Regions from separate parts of the Arcicella sp. GW821-FHT09D11 genome, predicted to be linked through region 1. Evidence: riboswitches for the same ligand, from Rfam matches in the RefSeq annotation. Region 1 holds a riboswitch; each other region holds the start of a gene.
What was found. Region 1 has a riboswitch for S-adenosylmethionine ahead of AC07N0_RS07705 (hypothetical protein). Riboswitches for the same ligand answer to the same signal wherever they lie in the genome.
Positions count from the first base shown of each region.

Region 2: another riboswitch for S-adenosylmethionine. It lies ahead of AC07N0_RS22750 (protein-disulfide reductase DsbD domain-containing protein); the one in region 1 lies ahead of AC07N0_RS07705 (hypothetical protein).
Region 3: another riboswitch for S-adenosylmethionine. It lies ahead of AC07N0_RS22775 (peroxiredoxin family protein); the one in region 1 lies ahead of AC07N0_RS07705 (hypothetical protein).

Region 1 is NZ_JBWKOV010000002.1:604,452-612,795, forward strand. It holds gene plsX (phosphate acyltransferase PlsX) at 1-551, opposite strand, end outside; gene rpmF (50S ribosomal protein L32) at 725-919, opposite strand; gene AC07N0_RS07690 (YceD family protein) at 991-1,620, opposite strand; gene AC07N0_RS07695 (phosphatase PAP2 family protein) at 1,736-2,392, shown strand; gene AC07N0_RS07700 (homoserine O-acetyltransferase family protein) at 2,504-3,616, opposite strand; gene AC07N0_RS07705 (hypothetical protein) at 3,634-3,891, opposite strand; SAM riboswitch class I at 4,004-4,132, opposite strand; gene AC07N0_RS07710 (aminotransferase class V-fold PLP-dependent enzyme) at 4,377-5,549, opposite strand; gene dnaG (DNA primase) at 5,612-7,744, shown strand; gene AC07N0_RS07720 (SixA phosphatase family protein) at 7,761-8,264, shown strand.
Region 2 is NZ_JBWKOV010000016.1:26,429-34,772, forward strand. It holds gene AC07N0_RS22730 (serine O-acetyltransferase) at 1-253, shown strand, start outside; gene AC07N0_RS22735 (sterol desaturase family protein) at 328-1,539, shown strand; gene AC07N0_RS22740 (sulfite exporter TauE/SafE family protein) at 1,582-2,529, shown strand; gene AC07N0_RS22745 (tetratricopeptide repeat protein) at 2,472-4,013, shown strand; SAM riboswitch class I at 4,111-4,207, shown strand; gene AC07N0_RS22750 (protein-disulfide reductase DsbD domain-containing protein) at 4,282-4,737, shown strand; gene AC07N0_RS22755 (cysteine desulfurase family protein) at 4,863-6,053, shown strand; gene AC07N0_RS22760 (arylsulfatase) at 6,223-7,668, opposite strand; gene AC07N0_RS22765 (RagB/SusD family nutrient uptake outer membrane protein) at 7,767-8,344, opposite strand, start outside.
Region 3 is NZ_JBWKOV010000016.1:35,884-44,227, reverse strand. It holds gene AC07N0_RS22790 (peroxiredoxin family protein) at 1-1,107, opposite strand, end outside; gene AC07N0_RS22785 (cytochrome-c peroxidase) at 1,319-2,263, opposite strand; gene AC07N0_RS22780 (YceI family protein) at 2,404-3,039, opposite strand; gene AC07N0_RS22775 (peroxiredoxin family protein) at 3,099-4,382, opposite strand; SAM riboswitch class I at 4,577-4,673, opposite strand; gene AC07N0_RS22770 (SusC/RagA family TonB-linked outer membrane protein) at 5,257-8,344, shown strand, end outside.

The DNA of each region.
Region 1 (8,344 bases):
TCACCGATGTTCATCAAAGCTACTCTGGGCGATTCAATCCCCATCGTTGCTTTAGCATAAATAGAACCTAAAAGACCAAACTGTGCTAACATCTCAGGTTTAACATCAGCATTGGCACCAATATCAAGAATTACGGCCAAATTGCCGTCTATCTGTGGTGCAAAACCAGCAATAGGAGGGCGTTGAATACCTTCTATTGTTTTGATAGAAAACAACGAACCTACCATCATTGCCCCTGTGTTGCCCGCAGAAGCAAAGACATCAATTGCTCCTGTCTTTAAAAGTTTAAACCCAACTCCGATACTGGAATTGGGTTTAGACTGTAATGCTCTTACAGGATGTTCACCCATTTCTATTGTTTCATTTGCTTCCACAATTTCAATGTTAGAACCCGTAAAATTTTGGTTATCAATTATCTGCTGAATTGCTGCCGTCTGACCAATCAAAACGATGGTTACACCAGCAGGTAATTCTTGAGCTGCCAATACTATTCCTTCAACGATAGCTTTTGGGGCGAAATCTCCACCCATTGCATCAATCCCTATCTTCATTCAATTATTATTTGGTTATTCACTAACGGAATGACAAAAATAACATTTTATGAAGTGTGAAACAGCGTTTTTGTTTGAAAATAGTTTTGAAAACTGATAGTTTTTTGTCAATTCTTCGCTTGAATGTTGATATTCAGCACATTAAGAGATAGACAATTGCCAAAATCAATTAATTATGCTTGAACAGCATAACCTTCTACAACCATTTTACCTTTGTAAAATAAATTTCCTTCAAATACGTGAGCACGGTGACGTAAGTGAATTTCTCCAGTTGTTGGATCTGTAGTGATTGTTTTTGGAGTTCCAAAATCGTGTGAACGTCTTTTATCTCTACGAGTTGTCGAGTGTCTGCGTTTAGGATGTGCCATTTGCTTATTTCTTTATTATGTTATTCTTTATTTATCTAAAAACGTAATTTGCCAGTATGGTGGCTAAATTATTAATTATTATTCAATTTCTTTAAAATAGCCCAGCGTGGGTCTATTTCGGGTTCATCTTCGTTTGTTTTTTCTTCATCGTCGTCATCATCATCTGAATCTCCTGTTGAAGTAGAATAAACAATTTCTCCCTCGTCATCATCTTCCCAAATTGAATCTTCAAAGTCTTCGTCTAAATCATCATCATCTAAACTTGATAAAAATGTTTGTTCTTCAACTTGAAAACGGGGATGAAGCTTTTTCATTGGAATCTGCAAGCCAATGAATTCATAAATATCTTGAGCTACGTTGATATACTGTGTATTTCTATCAATCAACATCAACTCATCGGTAATCTCTTCGGTGTGGTCAGAAAACTTTAAAATCATTTTCTGAGTAATATCAATAGGGAAATCAAAAGTATCCAAGCTACGGTCACAAGTGAGTTCTACAGAACCTACAATATGATACAATAATTGAATCATTACTTCCGATTTATCTAAAGTAACGGTAGCTTTAAAATTCCCTTTTTCGATTAAATCTTGCTCTAATGCCACAAAAAAGTCATCACCTCCCTCAAATTCATGCACATAATGCTTGTTTTCAAGGCGGAAGATGTCAATCTTAAATGTATTTAATACGCTCTTATTCACTTGGTTTCATCGAAAAGACTGCAAAATTAGGGACTATTTTTTACAATGACAAGTATTGAACAAAATATTACAAGTACTTATTGCCAAATATCTTTTGGATAACGACCTTTGCTCTATGAAACAGATTATAAAAAACAATCCTTTATATTTTGGCTTGTATATCGTTGTATGGCTTATAGGGCTTGTATGGGTGCTTAATACCAACAAATTTGACCAAATGGTGTTGATTAACCGATATAATGCTTTGTGGGCAGACTCCTTTTTTGTAATGGCTACACAATTGGGTGAAGGATGGTTTTTTGTGGCTATCATTCTAGGTTATTTATTTGTTAGTTATGATAAAGCACTGATGCTAACGGCTTCTTTGGGTTTAAGCTCTCTAGTTTCGTTTTTATTAAAACTTAGTTTTGATAACCTCCGTCCCATGGCTTTTTTTGCGGATAAGCAGATAAAATGGTATTTTGTTGATGGCGTAAAAATTAATATTCACCTAAGTTTTCCTTCTGGGCATACCACCACTGCCTTTGCAGTTTTTACCTTACTGACTATTTTTCTGGTTAACAAAAAATGGTCTGTTTTCTTTTTATTACTGGCTTGTTTGGCAGGTTATTCAAGATGTTATCTTTTCCAACATTTTCCTGAAGATGTTTTGGCGGGCTCTGTCGTAGGAACAGTTAGTAGTATGGTAGTGTATATATTGGTTAATAAAATGCTTGAGAATAATCCCAAAGACTGGCATAGAAGAAGACTGATTCCTCAAAAGAAACCCTAACTTCTTTTGAGGAATTGAGCGATTTAATGAATGAGTGATTTAGTGATTGAACCATTTAAATTATAGTAAAAGACAGCTCAAAACTCATTGCTCAAAGCTTACAGCTACTAGCTATTGTTCTATCAAATTCTTCCTTTCCAATTTCTTAAAGAAGTCATACATCGGGTTGACATCTAGTTTAACAAACTTCTGCCATAGTTTAATAGCTTTAGTAATTAATTGACTTTCTATCAAAAAACCATCGTGACCATAAAGCGAATCTAAGGCTTGGAAAGTAGCTCCAGGGATATGTTTTGCCAAAAAGGCTTGTTCATTAATTGGGAAAAGGGCGTCAGATTTGATACCCATTACCAATGTTTTAGCCTTAATCTGCGATAATGCCTGAATAGCTCCCCCTCTACCACGACCCACATCCTGCGAATCCATCACCTGTGAAAGTACATAATATGAAAAAGCATTAAACCGCTGAGCTAGTTTTTCTCCTTGATAACGTTGGTAGCTCATCGCACGATGCACTTTGCCCAAAGACTCATCTTTACGGGCTTGTGTTACGCCATAGGTTTCATAATTTCTATACGAAATCAAGGCGGTAGCTCTGGCTGCTTTCATGCCTTCGATACCTGCTTGTGGGTGACTTTCTTTCCAAGTCGGGTCTACTTCAATCGACATCCTTTGCGATTCGTTAAAGGCAATTCCCCACGGTGAATGTTGCGCATTGGTAGCAATCAAAATCAGGTTTTCAATCAAATTAGGCTGAGAAATAGCCCATTCTACACATTGTTGACCACCCAAAGAACCGCCAATACACGTTTTGATTCGAGTAATTCCAAGATGCTCGCGAAGTAAATCAAAAGAATTGACAATATCGCGGATAGTAATAAAAGGAAAGGTATGGAAATAGGGTTCGCCAGTAGCTGGATTGATAGAAAGAGGACCAGTACTGCCATAATGTGACCCTAATACATTTACACAAATGATAAAATGTTTATCAGGGTCGAATAGCTTACCTCTGCCTACTAACCCTTGCCACCAATCTTCTACATCATGACTACCCGTAAAGGCATGACAAACCCAAATTACATTAGAGCAATCAGCGTTTATCTTACCTAATGATTGATAAGCTAATGTTACTTCTGGTAAAATACCTCCTGCCTCTAGTTTAAAGGCTTGATTATATTCAAAAAGATTATTCAATGTATAAAAGACTTGAGCACCAATACTCATTTGAGTGAAACCTTTATTTACGCAATCAAAAGCGAATGATAAGATAATTGCTTTTGTAAATCCTCGAAACTTTCTTCATATTCCCAGTACATCAATCGTCCATGCGAGCCCGTCACCAAAATATATTTTTCAGAAATAGACTGTATACGGTTGATGGCTACCACCTTTACCATTTTCTGAGTCACGGTTACTTCTTCTATGATTTCCTTATTGTTGGCGTCGAAGCCATGAACAATGAGGTAATTGCCCGTTGTGATTTTAATAAATTTTGACATAATAGCTGACAAATTTGGTCACGACAAAATCATGACGATAAACGAAAATAAATCGTAAACCTGACGAATACTTTACAGCATGGAAAAATGACTGGGAGAGTACTTCGTAATTGGTTTATATTTCCTAAAAAATAGTCAAACGACTATACAATTTCTAGGTAGGAATTAGCACCTTGCCTTTACGAGCGGTAGGTTGCCAGAAGTTCATAGAGCCTATTCTCTCCCTTCTTCTTTATAAATCAATTACCTGTGGAGGTCGAAACCTCAGAGGAAAATTGACTTGATGATGCAAAGTAAATCGTGAAAGCTTGAAAAAGCAAATTTTTTGGACATTCTCCCTAAAGAATCTTCTTTTGGAGGAAAAAAAATAGGTTAACCTGTTAAGTTCAAATGATTTCTATTAGCGGTTGACTTAAGTCAACCGCTAATAGAAATGGATGTTGGTAAAATTATCTTACTTAAAGGTCAAAAATAATAACTTAACATTACTGAATACCTTTCAACAAACCATCCATTAATGCATCTACATCATTCATGTCATTATAAAGATGTGGGGCAAGCCTGATAGATTGCCCTCTGAACGAAACAAAAACTTTGCGTTCTTGCAAGGCAGTTTGAATTTTTTGGTAATCGACATGCTCAGGAATCCTGACACCTACTAAATGGCTACTTCTGTAAGGTTTTTCTTCTACCCAATAGCCATGTGCTTGTAAAATTTCTAAAGGTTCTTTCAGCAATTCATCACAATAGTTATTGATACCATTTACACCCCAAGCATTGATTTGTTCTATCGCCGCAGTAAGCATAGGGTTTAAAATAAAATTGCTTCTTTCGCCCATGTTGTATCTATCCGCTTTGGCTCTATACTGAGTTTGGTAATTAATCAAATTTTTAAAATCTTCAGAACCTACCCGATTTATCCAATTACGTTCTAAGGGATTTCCTTCATCGAAAAAAGCTCCGAAATAGGCTACTCCTGCTGTATAAGGCCCCAGAAGCCATTTATATCCGGGATTGATGATGGCATCAGGCTGTACTTTTTGTACATCAAAAGGCATCGCTCCGACAGACTGTGTGCCATCCAATACCAATAATGCACCTACCAAACGGCAATGTTGACCAATTATTTCGGTGTTAAAAGAAGTGCCATCAGCCCAATGAGTAGGCGATACTACTACTAAACAAGTGTTGCTAGTGATGGCTTCCAGCAATTTTTCATTCCATATTTTACCCCTATTTTCTAAGGATGTTGGCGGATGAACTACCCTCATTTTTAAACCCAAATTGATATAAACCTCTTCCCACGCATATACGTCGGAAGGGAATTCTTCGCTGACCATCACAATTTCTTGCCCTGCTTTTATATTGGGCTTTCTATACAAGTTTTTAGCTACGATTGCCATACCGTAGGACGATGAAGGTAATAATACAATGCGTTCAGGGTCTGGACAATTAATTAATTTAGCATAAGCATTTTTAACGGGTTCAGTCGTTTCAAAAAAACTTTGTGAAGTAATATTTTGAGGTTGCGTTTTTCGCAAAATTCCTTGAATGCCAGCTTCTTCTACTGATTTAAGATTGGGTGCCATTGTGGCACAATTGATATAATGAATACCTTCTTCAAGGCTAAAAAGATGTTTTTGACAGGATAAACTCATTTTGTTGATGTTATATTGAAAGGTTTTCAAAAATACATATTCTTGACGATTTTAAGCTATAAATGATTTGTACAACACAAAAAGGTGTAATTTTGAGTATGCGTATAGATGAATCAACCATAGAACGAATCCGACAAAGTGCTGATATTGCCGATGTAATAGGCGATTATGTTTCTTTGAAGAAGAAAGGAGCAAACCTTTGGGCTTGTTGTCCATTTCATGGCGAAAAATCACCGTCGTTTTCAGTATCGCCTGCTAAGGGTATTTATAAGTGTTTTGGTTGTGGAAAAGCTGGGGATGCTATCCGTTTTATCATGGATATTGAAGGACTGGGCTATGGAGAAGCTTTGCGGCATTTAGCCAAAAAGTATGGCATTGAAATCCAAGAAACGCACCTTACAGACGAACAACAACTAGCACAAAATGAACGTGAAAGTTTACTCATTGCCCTGAATTATGCTAAAAACTATTATCAAGAGAATCTTTTTCAGCATGAAGAAGGGAAAAATATAGCCTATCCATATTTTAAAGAAAGAGGGTTTTCTGATAAAACCATTCGTACGTTTGAATTGGGTTATAGCCTTGATAATTGGGATGCTTTTACGAAAGAAGCCTTAAAGAATGGCTATAATGTAGATATTTTAGTAAAGGCTGGCTTGACGATTTTGAAGAGCAATGAGCATGAAAATGTTCAGCAAAATCAGAAAACCTTTGATCGTTTTAGAAATAGAGTAACCTTTCCAATCCATAATGTTTCGGGAAAAGTAATTGCTTTTGGTGCAAGAATCCTGAAAAACGATAAAACACAAGCAAAGTATTTAAATTCGCCTGAGACAGAGGTTTATCATAAATCGAATGTACTTTACGGAATTTACCAAGCCAAAAATGCTATCCGTACCAAAGACGTTTGTTATTTGGTAGAAGGTTATACTGATGTAATTTCCCTGCATCAAGCAGGTATTGAAAACGTAGTGGCATCGTCTGGAACGTCTTTGACGATAGATCAGATTCGTTTGATTGCTCGTTTTTCGCAGAACATTACTGTTTTGTACGACGGTGACCCCGCTGGTATTAAGGCATCATTGCGAGGAATGGACATGATTTTGGAAGAAGGACTTAACGTAAAGTTGGTCGTTTTTCCAGAAGGCGAAGACCCCGATAGCTATGTTCAGAAAATAGGTTCAGATGCTTTTGTTGATTATATCCAAAAAACAGCTAGCGATTTTATTACTTTTAAAGCAGAATTATCACTCAAAGAAGCTGGAAGTGACCCTTTCAAAAGAGCAGAGTTGATAAAAGATATGGTGGCGAGTATTTCTAAAATTCCTGATAACATCAAAAGGATGGTATTTTTTCAGAAAACAGCCAGTTTAATGCAGATTGATGAAGGGATTTTGATTGCTGAAAGCAATAAGATATCTTTAGAAAGAAGCAAGCAAAGAGAAAAGGATAACCAAAGAGATGCCAATCGTCAGCGATTACAAAACGATTTACCATCGGGAGTAACGCTTAGCAAACCTGAACCAAATGTAAATTTTGATGATTTACCAAGCTTTTCAGAAGAAGATGAGTTTTCGGGTTTTCCAACAGATTTTACGCCGAATAATCGTACAACAAATGTACAAAATATACAGCCTAATATTCCCGTTAGTCCCCCAAAGGTGCTTACTGGTATCGCTTTGCAAGAAAAAGAATGTGTACGCTTGTTGATTAGTCATGGCATTAAGGAAGTAGACCCAGGGGTTGCGCCAGGCGTTACATTGATGCAGTATATTTTATCAGAGATTGATGGAATGAATTTTGGTACGCCTATCTACCACGATATTCTGACAATGTGCCGAGAAAGATTTATGCAGGGAGTCGTATTGGATACTAAGTTTTTTATTAGTCACAGCAACCCAACTATTCAACAAGAAGCTATTAACCTTGTTACTGAACGTTATTCAGCTTCTGAGGCTTGGTTGAAATATGAAATTATTGTTCCTACTGAAGACGATAAGCTAGCAGATTTGGCTTATCAGAATATTTTACGATTAAAAAAGGCTTTCAATGACCAACAAATGAAAGACTTGATGCAACAGCTTGCCAAAACTTCTGATGCCGATGAGCAGACTCATTTATTGGGTTTATTTATGAAAGCCAAAGAAATTGAAAAGCAAATATCAAAAGAATTAGGAACCGTAGTTGGAAGATAGAAACAAAACAAAGACAATGACAAAGACATTATATTTGGTTCGCCATGCCAAAGCCTCAGATTCGGTTAGCCCTGATTTAATCCGTCCACTGACCTCAAGTGGTATGATTGATGCCGCTAGAATGGGCAGAAATTTATTGCCTAAAATCAATCCTATTGATTTAATCATTACTTCTAATGCCGAACGTACACAAATGACGGCTAAAGTACTTTCGGAACAATTGGGTATTGCTGACGAAAAGATACATGTGTTGAGTGATTTGTATGAAAGCTCGCCTAAACACTATTTAGATGCAGTAAATGCTATTCCTGAAAATATAAACGCTGTAATATTAGTTGGACATAACCCAAGTATCAGTTATTTCGCAGAATACCTTACCCATGCTGATATTGGCTCGATGCCCACTTGTGCAGTTGTAGGGATGAAAATAGAAAATTTGACTTGGGCAGAAGTAGGAAAAAAATCAGGAGATTTGATATTCTATGATTCGCCAGAGAGTATTTTGGGGTATAATATATAATAGTTGAAGAAGCTGTAAATAATACGATAAGTTCATCGTACTATATCATTTTTCTATTAGCTGGCGACTTAAGTCGCCAG
Region 2 (8,344 bases), on a different contig from region 1:
TGCTTTGCAAGTAGCCAAAGAGCTTTCGGATACAAAAAGGCATCCAACCGTTGAAGATAACGTAGTAATTTATGCACGTACTACCATTCTTGGCGGTAAAACCGTAATCGGAGAAAATAGCATTATTGGCGGAAGTGTTTTTCTGACCAAAAGTGTTGAACCCAATTCGCAGGTATTTAATACCCATCAACTTAGGATTACTTCTAAAAATGAGGTATTCCAAGAGAAACCTATTTTATCTGAGGTTCATTAACGGATCTCTTTTTATGCTTTTTTAATCTATGTAATCTATCAATTCAGTAGTTAATATATAAAAAATAAATAATAATGAATTTCAATTATTTAGCCTTCGCAGTTCCTTTCTTCTTGTTTTTGATTGGGTTGGAATTCTGGGTATCAAAAAAGAAAGGGAAACATTTTTATAATTTCAATGATACCATTTCAAACCTTAGTGTAGGTATCGCTGAAAGACTTTTGGATGGTCTGACACTCGGACTATTCTATTTTGTATATGATTATCTGTACAAGCATTTTGCTATTTTTCATATTCAGCCAAGTGTTTTATCATGGATTGGTCTTTTGTTAATAACCGATTTTCTGTGGTATTGGTATCATAGATTAGGACATGAAGTAAACATACTTTGGAGCGTACACGTGGTACATCACCAAAGTGAGGAATTTAATTTTACGGTGTCTGCTCGTATTACTTTATTTCAAGCAGTAGCCCGTACTTTCTTTTGGTCACTTTTACCAATTGTAGGTTTTTCGGCTGAAATGATTACTACTATTTTGTTAGTACACGGGTTGTATCCATTTTTTATCCATACCCGTACTGTTGGCAAACTAGGCGTATTGGAATATATTTTTGTAACGCCATCGCACCACCGCGTGCACCATGCTAACAACGACCAATATTTAGATAAAAACTACAGCGATGTGTTTATCATTTGGGATAAGTTGTTTGGCACTTTTGCAGAAGAAATAGAAGAACCAACTTATGGTTTGACAAAACCATTGAATAGTAATAGTTTTTTATGGCAACATTTTCATTTTATGCTTGAAATGGCCTATGCTTTTAAATATGCTACTGGTTGGAGAAATAAACTAAGAATGCTTTTTGGGAAGCCAGAATATATTAACCCTACTTACAGACGAGTATTAGAGCAAAAGTTTGTGATTCATAAAACAGATAAGCTTTATACCACACGGTTTAGAAATTATGTGGTTTTGCAAATGACTTTAATTTTAATCACGTTGTTTACCTTTTTGCTTTTAGAAGGGCAGATTGATTTGTCAACTCAAATAGCTACTACGCTGATTATATTGGTTACGCTAGTGAATTGTGGGGCTATTTTAGAGCAAAGAAGATGGATTTTTTACCTAGAATACACACGATGTTTTCTGATTTTGTGGGTAGGCTATATCCATTTTGAAAATGCCCTTAATCCCTATGTTTTGTTTAGCATCGTTTTAATCGTTACGCTTTATTTCAAAACATTAAATCGCCAGTATTTGCGATTGATTTACGGTCTCCATTAAACCTAAACCAGATTTGTATAATAATTCTTAATTACATCAATTATGGAAAACAATCAGTTCTTAAATAAAATATCAGTTCGTCTGAAACTCAATAACCAGTTTGAACGCTCATTGATGTGGGTTGTTGCCATTGCTATTTATGTTATCGCTTTTAGTGTTTTCATTGGCAAAGCCCCTTTGCTTGATGCGGCTTATCAAGCCAAAGAGTGGCTAGGACCAGATTTCTATTTATACTTAGGCGTAGGTTTGTTGGCTCAATTAGTAGATGGCTCTTTAGGAATGGCTTATGGCATTACTTCTACTTCTTTTTTATTAGGAATAGGCGTTCCTCCTGCTTTGAGTAGTACAAGTGTTCACGTTTCTGAAATGTTCACTACTGGAGCATCTGCTATTTCGCATTATCAGTTTAAAAATATTAATAAAAAATTGTTCAGAGCCTTGCTTTGGGGTGTGGTAGGTTCAGTGGCAGGGGCATATTTATTGTCAGAAATCATTGATGGTAATTTTATAAAACCCTATATCTCGCTATACATGCTAATACTTGGTGTGGTTATTTTGAAAAAAGCGTTTCAAAAAAATATCGCTAAACGTAAAACAAAGCGAGTGGGATTATTAGCCATTTTCGGTGGATTCATGGATGCCATTGGCGGTGGTGGTTGGGGTCCAATCGTTACGTCTTCTTTGTTAGGTCAGGGACGTAACCCTCGTTATGCGATTGGTTCGGTCAATGCCGCAGAGTTTTTGATTACACTTTCTAGCGGACTTACTTTCTTGTTTTTTGAAGGGGTAAATTCTTGGCAAATCATTTTAGGATTGGTACTGGGTGGAATTATTGCTGCACCTTTTGGCGCTATTTTGATTAATAAAGTCCCTAGAAGACCTCTGATGTTTATCGTAGGCTCTGTAGTAATCTTCCTAAGCTTCAAAACGTTATGGAAAGTTTTGCCAGACCTATACCTGTTTATTTCAACAGTTATTTCCCACTGGTAAATGCTACATGTATGAAAAGATGGAACCTTATACTTGTCATATTTCTCTTGTTCTCAGGGAGTTCATTTGCAAATGATTTTGAATTTACCCCAAATTTACAAAATGCATATAGCGAACTTTGTAAATTAAAGGTGCAATCTGCTAAGCAACTTTTAGCCAAAGAACCTGCCAATAATGGTATCAGAATCTGGTTGGAAGATTTTGCCGACATGATTGTGCTTTTTGCTAGCGAAGATGAAAAAGAGTATGAAAGGTTATCTGATAATGAAGATAAAAGGCTGGATTTAATCAAAGATTTAGATGAAGATTCACCTTATAATAAGTTTATTCAAGCAGAAATCAAATTACACTGGGCATTGGTAAAAATGAAATTAGGCCATGAAACCAAAGGTGGTTTTAATGCCATTTCAGCCTATAAATTACTAGAAGAAAATCGTAAACGATTTCCAAATTTTACTGCTAATTATAAAAATTTAGGCGTTTTTCATGTCATGATAGGTTCTGTTCCTGAAAACTATAAATGGGTTACAAAACTATTAGGATTGAAAGGAGGTATTCAGCAAGGATTAAAAGAATTGAATATCGCTGTTAACGATAAAATTGTAGGAAAAGAAGCAAAGTTTTATCAGCTATTTATTCAGTCGAATGTTTTGACGTTGGATGATAATGAGAGACAAGATTTAAGTCAATTTGTGACTAATAATCCTGATAATTTGGCGATTAGTTTCTTGGGTGTATCGATATTGCTAAGAAATAATAAAAGTGAGATGGCGCAGAAAATATTACAGAACAGACCTAACGGTACTGCTTATATGGCCATGCCTATTTTTGATTTATATCAAGCTGAAATCTTATTTAACAAAGGAAACTATTCGCCAGCTATTCAGTATTATCAAAACTATCTAAAAAACTTTCGTGGGAATAGCTTTTTGAAAGATGTAAATTTTAAATTGTTTCTGGCCAACTGGCTAACAAACAATCCTGATAAAGCATTAAATTATTTAGCTAAAATTCCGAATGTGGGCAAAAAATTCTCTGAAACAGATATCATTGCCCAAAATTTTTATGAACAATTTCAGAAAACAAAAGTTTTTCCCAATAAGAATCTTGTAAAGGCTTGTTATGCTTTCGAAGGAGGACATTATACAGAAGCCCTAGCATTTTTGGATAACCTCGAAGAAGATTCATTTACTTCGCAGATTGATAAAGCTAATTTTAATTTTAGAAAGGCAAGCATTTTGCAAAAAATGAATGCACAGTCTCAAGCAATTCCTTTTTTCGAGCGTGCAATGGCACTTTGTGCAGGACAAAACTGCCATTTTGGGGCAAGTTCTTCCTTGCAATTAGGCTATATTTATCAGCAAAGAAATGATAAACCAAAAGCCAGACTTTCGTTTGAAAGAGCAATTGCTTATAAAAAACACGAATACAAAAACTCTATAGATAATAAAGCACAAGCGGCATTAACTGAAATGGGGATTTAATTTTCATTGAATAATTTTTTCAAAAAAAGACATAAATTTTCAGGATAAAATTTGGAATTGTAATATTTAAAATAGAACTTTGTCTATCGAATAAGTAGATTTATAAAGAACGAAGGGAGAGATAAGGCTCTATGATCTTCTGGCAACCTGTAAACCACCATCAAGGTGCCCCAACCTTATTCTAATGATAAATCATAAAAAATCACACAAAAAAATATTGTAATACGCAATACAAAATAGTCTTGTGTTTTACTCAACCTAATACATCATGAGACGTATAGTTATAATCGTGTGCTTAATTTTTGCTTCTATAGCTATTAAAGCACAGCAAATCAATCAGATAGTTAGCTGGAAATATAGCTATGCCAATCCTAGTTTTAAAGTAGGAGATGAGGTAGAATTAGTTTTTACTGCTAATCTGGAAAAAGGGTGGTCTTTGTATTCAAGTGACTTTAAAGCCGATGTTGGGCCACAACCTACTACTTTTTGGTTTGCCGAGAACGGTTCTTTTGAATATGACGGAAAGATTGTACCAGTTAGTCCTTTAAAAAAGGTGGATAAGAATTGGGGATTTGAAGTGTCTTATTTCAAAGAAAAAGCGGAATTCAGAACAAAAGTCAGAATTGTAGAACATTCATTAGACATTTTTGGAGGAATAAAAGGGCAACTCTGCAATGATAAAAAGGGCGTTTGCATCCCATTTGAACAAAAATTTCAATTTTAGAAAATATTTAGAAACCTCTTTCAAAAAATTAAATACAATTCATCAACAATACAGTGAAGTGAAATGACCTCTTAAACCTATTAGCTTGAAAATTAATCAGACAACATTCTAAAAAACTAAACACCATGGAGATTTATTGTGATAACGCCGCTACTACAGCCCTAGATTTGGAGGTATTAGATACCATGATTCCATATCTAACCAATCATTTCGGGAATCCTTCTTCTAGTCATGCGATAGGAAGAAAAGCTAGAGAAGCGGTAGAAGAGTCTAGACAGAAAATAGCTGGACTTTTAAATGCCTCAGAAAATGATATTTTCTTTACTTCTGGTGCTACAGAAGCCAATAATTTAGCCCTTTCTGGAGCAATTAAAACCTATGAAATTAAGCATGTTATAACAAGTAGACTAGAGCACAAAGCAGTTTTACAAACCTTAGGGCAATATAGCCAGAATAATGAATTGGAAATCGATTTTGTGAAAATTGATAGTCGCGGTAATATTGATTTGAATCAATTTGAATGGCTTTTGAAGAATAACCATCAGACGTTAGTAAGCCTAATGCACGCTAATAATGAAATTGGAAATTTTAACGATATTGTAAAAATTGGAGAAATCTGTAAGAAATATGATGCCATTTTTCATAGTGATACTACACAAACCATAGGTAAATATAGGTTTGATATTAAAAAGCTGAATGTAGACTATATTGTTGGGTCATCACATAAATTTCATGGGCCTAAAGGAGTTGGATTTATCTACATCAATAAGTACCGCAAAATACAGCCTCATATTTATGGAGGTGCTCAGGAAAGAGGAACCAGAGGTGGAACAGAGAATGTAGCAGGTATTGTGGGCATGGCCAAAGCCTTAGAAATAGCCTATAGAGATTTGGAGGAATATCATAACTATGTTGCTTTCTTGAAATCAAAAATGAGTACAACATTATATGAATTGTTTGGGGAGGAAATTTCGTTTAATGGAGAAAGCGATTCACCAACAAACAGTTTGCCGAATATCCTCAATGTGGCTTTTCCTCATCTGAAAAAGGGAGGAGTATTAGTAAATCGTTTGGATGCACTGGGCATCGCAGTTTCAGGAGGTAGTGCTTGCTCTAACTTAACCAATAATGGTTCGCATGTGTTGAAAACATTGAATCGTAACCTTGATAAAGATAGCGTTCGTTTTTCTTTTAGTAAATCTAATACGCCCAAAGAAATAGATTTAATTATCAAGACCATCGTAGATATTTACGAGCAAGATATTTTTGTTAAAAAGACAGAACAACAAAAAAATCCTCAATTAATTTTTGCTTAAAAAATTGTATTTAAGCGGTTTTTTACAAAATAAATAGTATCTTTGTCTATCGAATAAATAGAGTAAAAATATAAATTTAAGCGACAGCTTTGTCAAATATTTATTAGAAAGTCGGTGGTTGGCTCTCTTTTAATTTTGGCGAGCTGTCGCTTAAATGTTTTATACAAATCTACTTATTTTGTTTTAAAAAAGGAAATAAAGTAGATTCCACATGCGACTCATTGATTAGTTTACTCAATTCTTTTACCTTCTCTGGATATTGTTTAACAAGGTTGTTCTTCTCAGAAGGGTCTTTTGCTAAATCATACAGCTCTATTGTAGCATCAGGATTGACAGAGGCATTCAATTTTACAGCTTTCCAGTTTCCTTGTCTTACCGCCTGTACTCCGCCATTTTCATGAAACTCCCAATAAAGATAAGCATGCTTTTGCTGGGCTTTATTACCTTTTAAGGTAGGAGCGAACGACAGTCCATCAATATTTTTAGCTACTTTTACACCTGCTAATTCACTGAAAGTAGGGAGTAAATCCCAGAAAGCACCAATATGATTATTTTGAGAATTAGGTTTAATAACGTTTGTCCAACGAGCAATAAACGGTTCTCTAATACCACCCTCATATAAATCACGCTTATAGCCTTTAAAACCACCGCCACTATTGAAAAAATCAGGGTCTGCTCCACCTTCTTTGTGTGGACCATTATCACTCGTAAAAATAACCAACGTATTTTTATCTAAGCCTTCTTGCTTTAGCTTATCTAAAATCTGCCCAACATATAAATCAAGTCTACTAACCATTGCTGCAAAAGCCGCATGTGGATATTCCTGAGAAGTATAACCTCCTTTTGTAGCCTTCACCCCATAATCATTTCCTTTGTAAGGCTTTTCAGCAAATTTGCCTTTATAATATTCAAAAATACTATCGTTAGGCACAAGTAGTTCAGCGTGTGGCAGAATATAAGGTAAGAATAAAAAGAAAGGCTTATCCTTTTCTCGATGATCAACAAAATCTAATGCCTTTTTTTGGATAATATCTGGGGCATATTCTTTATTCTCACGGAGGTTTTGATTTGCTTCTAATATTATCTTCTTCCCATTTTCCCATAAATGATTAGGATAGTAGCGATGTGCCAAAGTCTGACAATTATAACCAAAAAACTGGTCGAACCCTTGTTTGTTTGGGTCGCCTACAGAACCTACTGGTCCTAAGCCCCATTTACCAAAAGCAGCCGTTTGATAACCCGCTTTTTGGAGAACTTCTGCCACTGTTAAAACTGAATCTGCGATAGGCTCTTGCCCTTCTGGGTCAATGCCTTTATTACCTCTGATATAAGTATGCCCCGTATGCTGACCTGTTAGCAAAGAAAAACGTGATGGTGCACAAACACTAGTACCAGCATAAAATTGTGTAAAGCGTACGCCCTGTTTGGCAAGTTTATCAATATTGGGGGTCTTGATAAGTTTTTGTCCATTCACGCCAATGTCGCCATAGCCTAAATCATCCGCTAAAATAAAGATAATATTAGGACGAGGGGCTGTATTTTTTTTGTTTACTTGAGCTGTCGAGCTTTTAATAAAGAAGAGTATAAAAGCAATGCTCAGAATTATTTTTTGCATATTATGATGATATAATTAATTACGATAGAGATTATAAAACAAAAAAGCATAGATAATAAATTAACTTATTACCTATGCTTGCTAAAGACATTTAATGATTAATTATACCCAGGATTTTGTAAGTATAATCCTGCTTTTGTACCAATTTCCGTAGCAGGAACGGGATAAATCAAAAAGTCTGATGTTACCGTATTGATGGTTGTGATAGCATCATTTTTTATCCATGAGTTCATTTTAGTAACAGCATTCCCAGAACGAACTAAATCGTTCCAACGGATACCCTCTCCTAAAAACTCTTTTCTTCTTTCTTCTAGCAAGGTATCAAAATTAACATTGCTGATACTTAGTAGACCTGCACGATTTCTTACCTGATTCACCAAGGCATCTACTTCTGTTTGAGTACCTTTAGCGCCTTTCAAAATCGCTTCCGCTTTAAGTAACAGAATATCGGCATAACGCAGTACGATAAAATTGATAGGCCAATCTCTTCCACTCGTTCCCTTTTTAGCGATGTCAATATATTTTTTAATGAAAGGCTGAGAATATGATAATTGAATATTGAAAGCATTCCTAACATCAGCAGCGTTTGTCAAGTAAGAGGCTTTTAATTCCTTCGAGATATTAAAATTACTTGAGCCATAACCATTACCATATGAATTTGAAATTCCCTGACCAG
Region 3 (8,344 bases), on a different contig from region 1:
CAATGCTGCGAGTTTCTCAGTAGCTACTTTTTTGTCAGCAATACCTCCGAAAAGGATATCATATTCGATTCCAAAGAAATCTCGAAGTTTGCCTAATGTATATTTGGCATATTCTAAATCATCTTTTTGCTCAAATCCAATGGCTATTGCTTCTACACCTCGTTGTTTGTTGGCTTTAAACCAAGGTGCTAAAAAGCGAGTTTGGTCAGTACAATTAGGACACCATGTTCCTATAATTTCTACGATTACTACCTTGCCTTTATACTTGTCATCACTCAGAGATACTTGTTTGCCTGTTAAATCAGGGAACGTGAAGTCTAGTTTTTTATAGCCTTCTTTCAAGAAAGTAAGTTTATAAGGGTCTGGTAATGAAGCATTTTTATCTTTTGTTGCTTCAAATTTTTGGGTGATATAAATCCCAAAACTGATTTCACCATCGCTGATGGTGGTTAAATCATCATTGATTTTACCTTTGATAGCTACTGGACTTGGCCCTGTAAATCCTGAAAGATGGAATTCATTACCTTGAATAGTTCCTTCAAGTTCACGGGTATCACCCACTACCGTCATCAAAACACCTGTTAGTTTATTGCCTTTTTGTTCTAATTGAGCAATAGAATTGGCAGCATTAGGGTCTTTACTAATGATTTTTACATTCCATTTCCCTGTAACATTCGTTACGGGTTTTAAATCTTTGCCAGGTTCTACAAAACGGTAAGTTTTACCAAACTCGGCCACGAAAGGCAATGAGTTCCCTCTGAAATTAGGGACAAGGCTCTTATAAACGCCTCTGAAAGTACCTTTCTCGTCAATTTTACCAATCAAAGCAGCATCGTAAGTATTCATTTTTACAAAAATACTATCGCCCGATATAGCCTTTACTTTGAAGTCATCTCGTCGACTTCCGTTCAATAAAGTCAGCGTTGAGGATTCTATGGTCTTTCCTTTTATTTCAAAATTAAAAGGGACTCTTGTTTCATTTACCTGAAACTCTCCTCGCCATTTGCCTTCTTTTAAAGTAGGTTTTTCAACAGCAAAGGACGTGCTTGTCAATGAGAGTGTTAACAATGAAACATTGCACACTCCTTTTATAAAATTATTTTTCATGATTTTTTGAGTTAATCGTCCATCAAGATGTTGATGGACGAAGCTTTGTTGAAGATGATTAACTAAAATAAATTGATAAGCATCGGTCATGATAGACCAAATGAAACTTGACGAGCCTCACCATAGTATTAGGTTTAAATTGTTAAAGGATATAAAAAATGGAGCAATAAAAGGTATATGTTTGGTTTAAGATAATTAGCTGTAATGCCGTCTATTTCTTTAAGAATCGGTCATCGGTCAGTGCTTTTAGAAAAGCCTCTAACTCCATTATTTCTGTTTTACTTAGTCCCAAGGGAGCACTAAGGGATAAATCTCTATTGATGCCATCTTTCACAAAAGCATCAGGCTGATTATAGTATTCTATTACTTCTTTTAAAGTCTTGAATACGCCATTATGCATATACGGAGGTGTAATGGCTACATTTCGTAGACCTGGGACTTTAAAATGCCCTAAATGACTTGAATCTTTTGTAATTTTATACCGTCCTACATCATTGAGTTTTCGTCCATCAAATAACCCTATATTTTTAAATCTATCCGCAGTAAAGTCTTCTCCTGCATGGCAATTGGCACAATTAGCTTTACCAATAAACAGTAGCCGTCCTCTGATTGCCTCTGGACTCATGGCATTATCATCCCCATTGATATAACGGTCGTAGGGAGTATTAGCAGTTTCTAAGGTTTTTTGATACGCCGCCAAAGCATCTCCCAAGAGCTTTTCGGTGGCTTGTGATTTATAAATTTTCTTGAACGCTCTACTATATACTTTATCTTCATTTAATCTTGTTACGGCCTGCATAATCGGAAGATTCATTTCTGTTGTTGATATAATCGGCTGAATAGCTTGCTCTTCTAAGGAATTGGAACGACCATCCCAAAACAAATGTATTCTACCTGCCAAGTTCATTGCAGAAGGTGTATTTCTATCAGTCAAAATGCCGTCAACACCTACACTAAATTGTGTTGTATCAGCAAAAGCAAGTTCGGGTTTGTGGCATGAGGCACAGCTTAATGTTTTTTTAGAAGATAAGATTGGGTCAAAAAAAAGTTTTTCTCCGAGTGCTATTTTACTAGTAGGTTCATTTTCTTGCATCTGATACTGAAAACTCATCAATACAATACAAGCTACCGAGAGTATGCAGAAGCATTTTTTCATGATGGTAATTTATAGAAGAAATATAAAGTCAGGAGAATTTAGAGGTGTTTTCTTATTTAATTAAATATGTCTACACCTCTAAATTTTTCTAAAAGCATTTTATTACGCTATTTATCTGCCCACATCTAGCGTACAAACACTTATTTTCCAGTAGCTTTAGCTGCTACATTGCTTGCTTGAGCCACCAAATTAACGTCTAACTCAAAGTCATTTTCAATAGCTTTGTCACCTAAGTTTTCAAAGAAGTTTTTTGAACGAAACTTAATATCATACTTAGTACGGTCTACCAAAATTTTGGCTTGAGCAGTCGTTTTGTTCTTGTCTACCTTTACAGTAGCTGGAAACTTCACATCATTCGTAATACCTTTGATGGTAAGTTTGCCTGATATTTCATAGTTTTCACCTCCTTTCGACGTGACAGCCGTTGTCACGAATTTAGCTTTAGGGAATTTTTCAACGCTAAAAAAATCATCTGCTTTCAGATGTCCCACTAATTTGGCATTATAGTCTTTATCTGTTAAATCCGTTACCGTCAACGACGTTAAGTCTATATCAAATGAGCCACTTTTCAGTTTATTATTTGAAACGACCAAATTACCAGTACTCAATGAAACGTTTCCAGTATGTGCTCCCGTTACCTTCTTGCCAGTCCATACCAACTTACTAGCCTGATTATCAACGGTGTATACTACGTCACTGCCTTTATTATCATTTGTTGCTTTTGCACTGATTGCGAAAGTCAAAACACTTGTCAGAATTAGAATGATTTTTTTCATGTGAATAATTGAATTTGAGATTATATTATTTGATTAAATATCTGAGTTTATTATTTGTATTATTTATTTAAAGCTACTTCTGAGGCAGGAACAGGTTCTGCAATAAGTTTATCTAATTCTTTATTCCATTTTTTCACATACTGTTTAAAGTATTTTCCTGTTACTTCACCCGTATATCCTGTATGGATTTGTTTCACTTTGCCATCTCTACCAATGATAATGGTAGTAGGAAAAGCTATCATTTTATTCAAGGCTGCAAATTTTTCTGAAGCAACTTTTTTATCAGCAATCCCTCCAAACAAAATATCATATTGGATATCGTACTTATCTCTTAGTTTTCCTAAAGTATATTTTGCATAAGCTAAATCATCTTTCTGCTCAAACCCTACTGCGATAGCCTCAACACCACGATTTTTATTAGCCTTGAACCATGGAGAAAGGAATTGGGTTTGGTCGGTACAATTCGGGCACCAAGTACCAATAATTTCTACAATGACCACTTTACCTTTATATTTTTCATCACTCAGTGATACTTGTTTCCCATTCAAGTCAGGTAATGTGAAATCTAGTTTTTCATATCCTTCTTTTAAGTGCGTTAACGTATATGCATCTGGCAATTCAGCATTTTTATCTTTTACGCCTTCAAATTTCACGTTGTTATAAATACCCAAGCCTACTTCGCCAGAAATACTTTTATCAGGATTAATTTTCCCACGAATTAACCAAGGGCTTGGTCCTGAAAAACCTGTCAGTGTAAATTCATCTCCTTGTACGATACCTTCTAGTTCACGCGTATCGCCAGTTACTTTCAGAAATACACCTTTTAGTTTATTCCCTTTTTGTTCAAAAACTGCTACTTGCTCAGCTACAGGCTCTTTGCTGATAATTTTAATAGCCCATTTCCCTGACAAATTATGGTTTGCCTGAATCTCTTTAGCAGGTTCTACAAAACGATATGTTTTACCAGATTCTGCCGTAAAGGGAAGGAAATTTCCTTTAAAATTGGGTACAAGGCTTTTATAAACTCCTGACAAGGTGCCATCATCATTTATTTTTGCTACTAAGGCAGCATCATAAGTATTCATTTTGATAAATACTGAATCATTCGCAATTTGTTTTACATGAAAATCATCTCTACGTGAGCCATTTAATAATGTGAACGTAGCGTGTTCAGCATCTTTTCCTTTTACTTCAAAATTAAAGGGTACTTGTACCTCGTTCACTTTAAATTCACCACGCCATTGGCCTTCTTTAAGAAACTTGGTTTGTGCTTCGGCAACATTGAATGCCAGTGAACCTATCACTAAATAAGTGAGTGATAGAAATTGCTTCGTAGTTTTCATCTGTTTTAATTTATTTATTATTCTATTAAATATATAGACTTAGTATATTATATATTCAAACAATTACTTATCTGATGAAAAAGAATTCATCAAATACTAAACATTTTGGATTGATGATAACAATGAGGCAAACTCATATTCACATCAATGAATCAATGAATGTTAACTCATGATAAAAAACTGATTGTATGTACGATTTATCGTTAGAATTAGGATGGGGCACCTTGTTGGTGGCTAACAGGTTGCCAGAAGATCATCGAGCCTACTCTCTCCCTTCGTTCATTATAAATCTATTTATTCTATGGACAAAGTTAATTAATTTAATTTGAGAAAAACAAATCTTTATTTAAAAAAATGCAAAAAAGTATTTTTTATCATTTCAAAAGCGCTGAAAATACTTATAGAACGACAAAAATCATTGCTAATTATAGCATTAAAATACCTAATGAATGGGTAATTAATAACCAAAATATACCGAATCATTACTTTTTGAGAAAAGTGCAAAAATGATATAATAGTTAAAATAAAACTCCTTTAATTTAGTAGACTAATGTATAAATACCTTAAAAATCCACTCTATTTATTCAATAAAATATTTGAATTGCACAATTAGAATTGAATTATTAAAGTTTTTTAAAAAGTATTTGCCAAAAAAATTCTCAGATTATACATTTGTCCCATAAGTTTTATAGAGTAATTATAAATGTGTCATAATTACACTTAAGAGTTAATATTTCCTTACTTAAAACAATTCGAATAAAACATTAGCATCTAACCGTGCTAAAACACAGATTTTTTGACGATTACTAGCAACATCAGAAAAATGATGGATAGAAAAGTATTTGCCAAAATTATCAAATTAAACAAAAAAATTATGGACAAACACAATCAATGGAAACAACATTTACGAAACTTTCAAAGTCTTTTTTCCATCATTATCGTCTTAGGAATTACTTCTTTTCAAAGTATTGCTAATAAGTCTATTAAATCTAGCGAACAAATAATTAATGGAATTATTAAAGATGAAAAAGGAGAAGCTTTACCAGGGGTAAATGTTGTCATTAAGGGCACTCAAAAAGGGGCTTCATCTAATCAAGATGGTAAATATTCGATTACAGTCAATCAAAAAGATGCTACCCTAATTTATTCTTTTGTAGGTTATATCTCTCAAGAAGTTAAAATTAGCAATCAAACTATTATTAATATTACCCTTCAACCTGCGGCTAAATCTTTGGATGAGGTAGTCGTAATTGGTTATGGTACACAAAAAGCCAGTGACATTACGGGCTCTGTGGCATCTTTTGATGCCAAGCATTTAGAAGAAAAGCCCATTTCAAGAATCGAGCAAGCTTTGGTGGGACAAATGGCGGGTGTACAAGTAAAACAGCAATCTGGCTTACCGGGTGCTGGACTAAGTATTTTAGTACGTGGAACGGGTTCAATCAATGCTGGTTCTGAACCTCTTTATGTAATCGATGGATTTCCATTGGATGTAGCTGGACAAAGCTCTGATGGGAGTATTGGCACAAGTCCATTAGCTAACTTAAGCGCTAATGATATTGAAAGCATCCAAGTATTGAAAGATGCAGCAGCAGGTGCTATTTATGGGTCACGGGCCGCGAATGGAGTGGTATTAATTACGACAAAAAAAGGTAAGTCGGGCAAGTTAAAAATCAATTTGAATGCTAATAGCGGTATTAGTAGTATTGCTAAAAAATTAGATATCTTAAGTGCTGACGAATGGGTAAATGTTGCCACTGAAGTAGCCAATATTAACTGGGTTCGCTCTGGAACGGGTAGAACAGCCGACCAAACGAATGACCAACGTAGGGCAATTTTAGGGTTGAAAGCAGGAGAATACAATACCTCTTATATGCCCGACGAACGTTGGTCAATAGCAGGACATCCTGGTTTGGAGTATGTAGATTGGCAAGACGCTATTTACAGGAAAGCTTCTTTTCAAAACTATCAATTATCTGCTACTGGCGGTACTGAAAACGTAAGTTATTTCTTTTCAGGAAATTATCTGAATCAGCAATCAACCTTAGTAGGTACTGACTACAAAAGTTATGGCGTTCGTGCCAATATTGAGGCAAAAGCCAATAAAAAGCTCAAATTTGGAATTAACCTCGCTCCTACGTATTCTGAAAACAATACGCCTCAAGGCGACGGGAAAGACAGCCCTATCATGAATATAGCCTCCATTGCTCCTGTAGTAGAAGCAAATGCTGGCTTAAACAGTGGTGCTGGCGAGTTCGCTACATATACATGGAGTAGCCCACGTCTGGTAAGTCCTTATGCTATTTTGAATAATTCGATTGGCTTAACAAAAAATACACGTCTTTTGACATCAATTTATGCTGAGTACTATATTTTACCAACCCTTTTTGCCAAGACTACCATCAACTATGACGACGTAAATCAGCAAACTAAAAAATATGTATCCGACTATGTGGCAGTTGGTGGTGCTGCCGAGCGTCTTACCAATCCTGGCAAAAATGCTAGTGGCTCTTATGGTGGTTATAGAAAGCAAAATTTTGTGAATGAAAACACGCTTAACTTCATCAAAACTTTCGATAAAGTTCACAATGTGGCGGCCGTAGCAGGGGTATCATTTAATAGCGTACATAGCGAAGCTTTCAACATTAGTACAGCAGGTGGTTTTGCCAACAACATCGTAAATACTATCAGTAATGCCATTCCTAACTCGGCCGGGGTGACTGTAACAGGTACTACTACTGAAAATAATAACACACTTTTTTCATACTATGGTAGAATTCAATACGATTACGAAGGTAGATATTTAATCACAGGAAGTATTCGCCGTGATGCTTCTTCAAAATTTGGAGCTAATAACCAATGGGGAACATTTCCATCGGCTTCTATCGGTTGGAGAATTTCACAAGAATCTTTCTTGAAAGATAGTAAAGCAATTAGTGATTTAAAACTTCGCTTTAGCTGGGGTAAGTCAGGTAATAACAACATTGGTAATTATAATGCTATTCCAACATTGGCAGGTACATCTTATAATTTTGGCGGTAATACTCCTATAGTAGCGAGCGGACAAGTAGCAGCAGGATTGGCTAATCCGAACTTGAAATGGGAAACATCAAATACCTATGATATTGGTTTTGATGCTGCCCTATGGAACAATAGAATCAATGTTTCATTTGATGCTTATACCAAGAAAAGTACCGATTTATTATTGAATCTACCTGTGTTAGGAGCTAGTGGCTTCTCTACAAGTTTACAAAATATTGGGTCTGTTAAAAACCAAGGATTAGAATTAGGCATTACTACAAGAAATATTGTAACGCCTGATTTCCAATGGACTACCAATGCCAATATCTCTTTTAACCGCAATGAAGTAATTTCTCTGAATGCCGACGGTTCGCCAATTTATATTCCTTCAGCTTATAGCGGTAGCAATGCCCCTTATATTTTACAGCCAGGTTTGCCAATGTTTACTTATTATGTTACCAAGTCAATAGGTATTTTGACACAAGCCGATATAGATGACCCTAAAGTTGCTAAAATCAAAAACCAGACTGTTGGCGATACTAAATATTTTGATGCCAACAACGATGGCGTAATCAATGCAAGCGACCGCGTAGTGTATGGTCAGCCTAATCCTAAATATACATGGGGTATTACCAACAATTTCAAATACAAAAACTTTGATTTAAGTATTCAGGCATACGGTCAAGTGGGAGGTTCTATCCTTTCATACTTCGGACGCGCTATTGACTTTGGTGGTAGTACAACAGCCAACATTTCAGGTATCTGGCGTGAACGTTGGACAGCAGAAAACCAAAATTATGATGCTCCTCGTGGTAAATTAGCATCAACGTATACAGTACCACAAGTAACTTCTGATTGGGTTTATTCAACAGATTTTATCCGTATCCAGAACGTTACTTTAGGATATAATTTGCGAGATTTAGCAAAAACAGGCGTGTTTT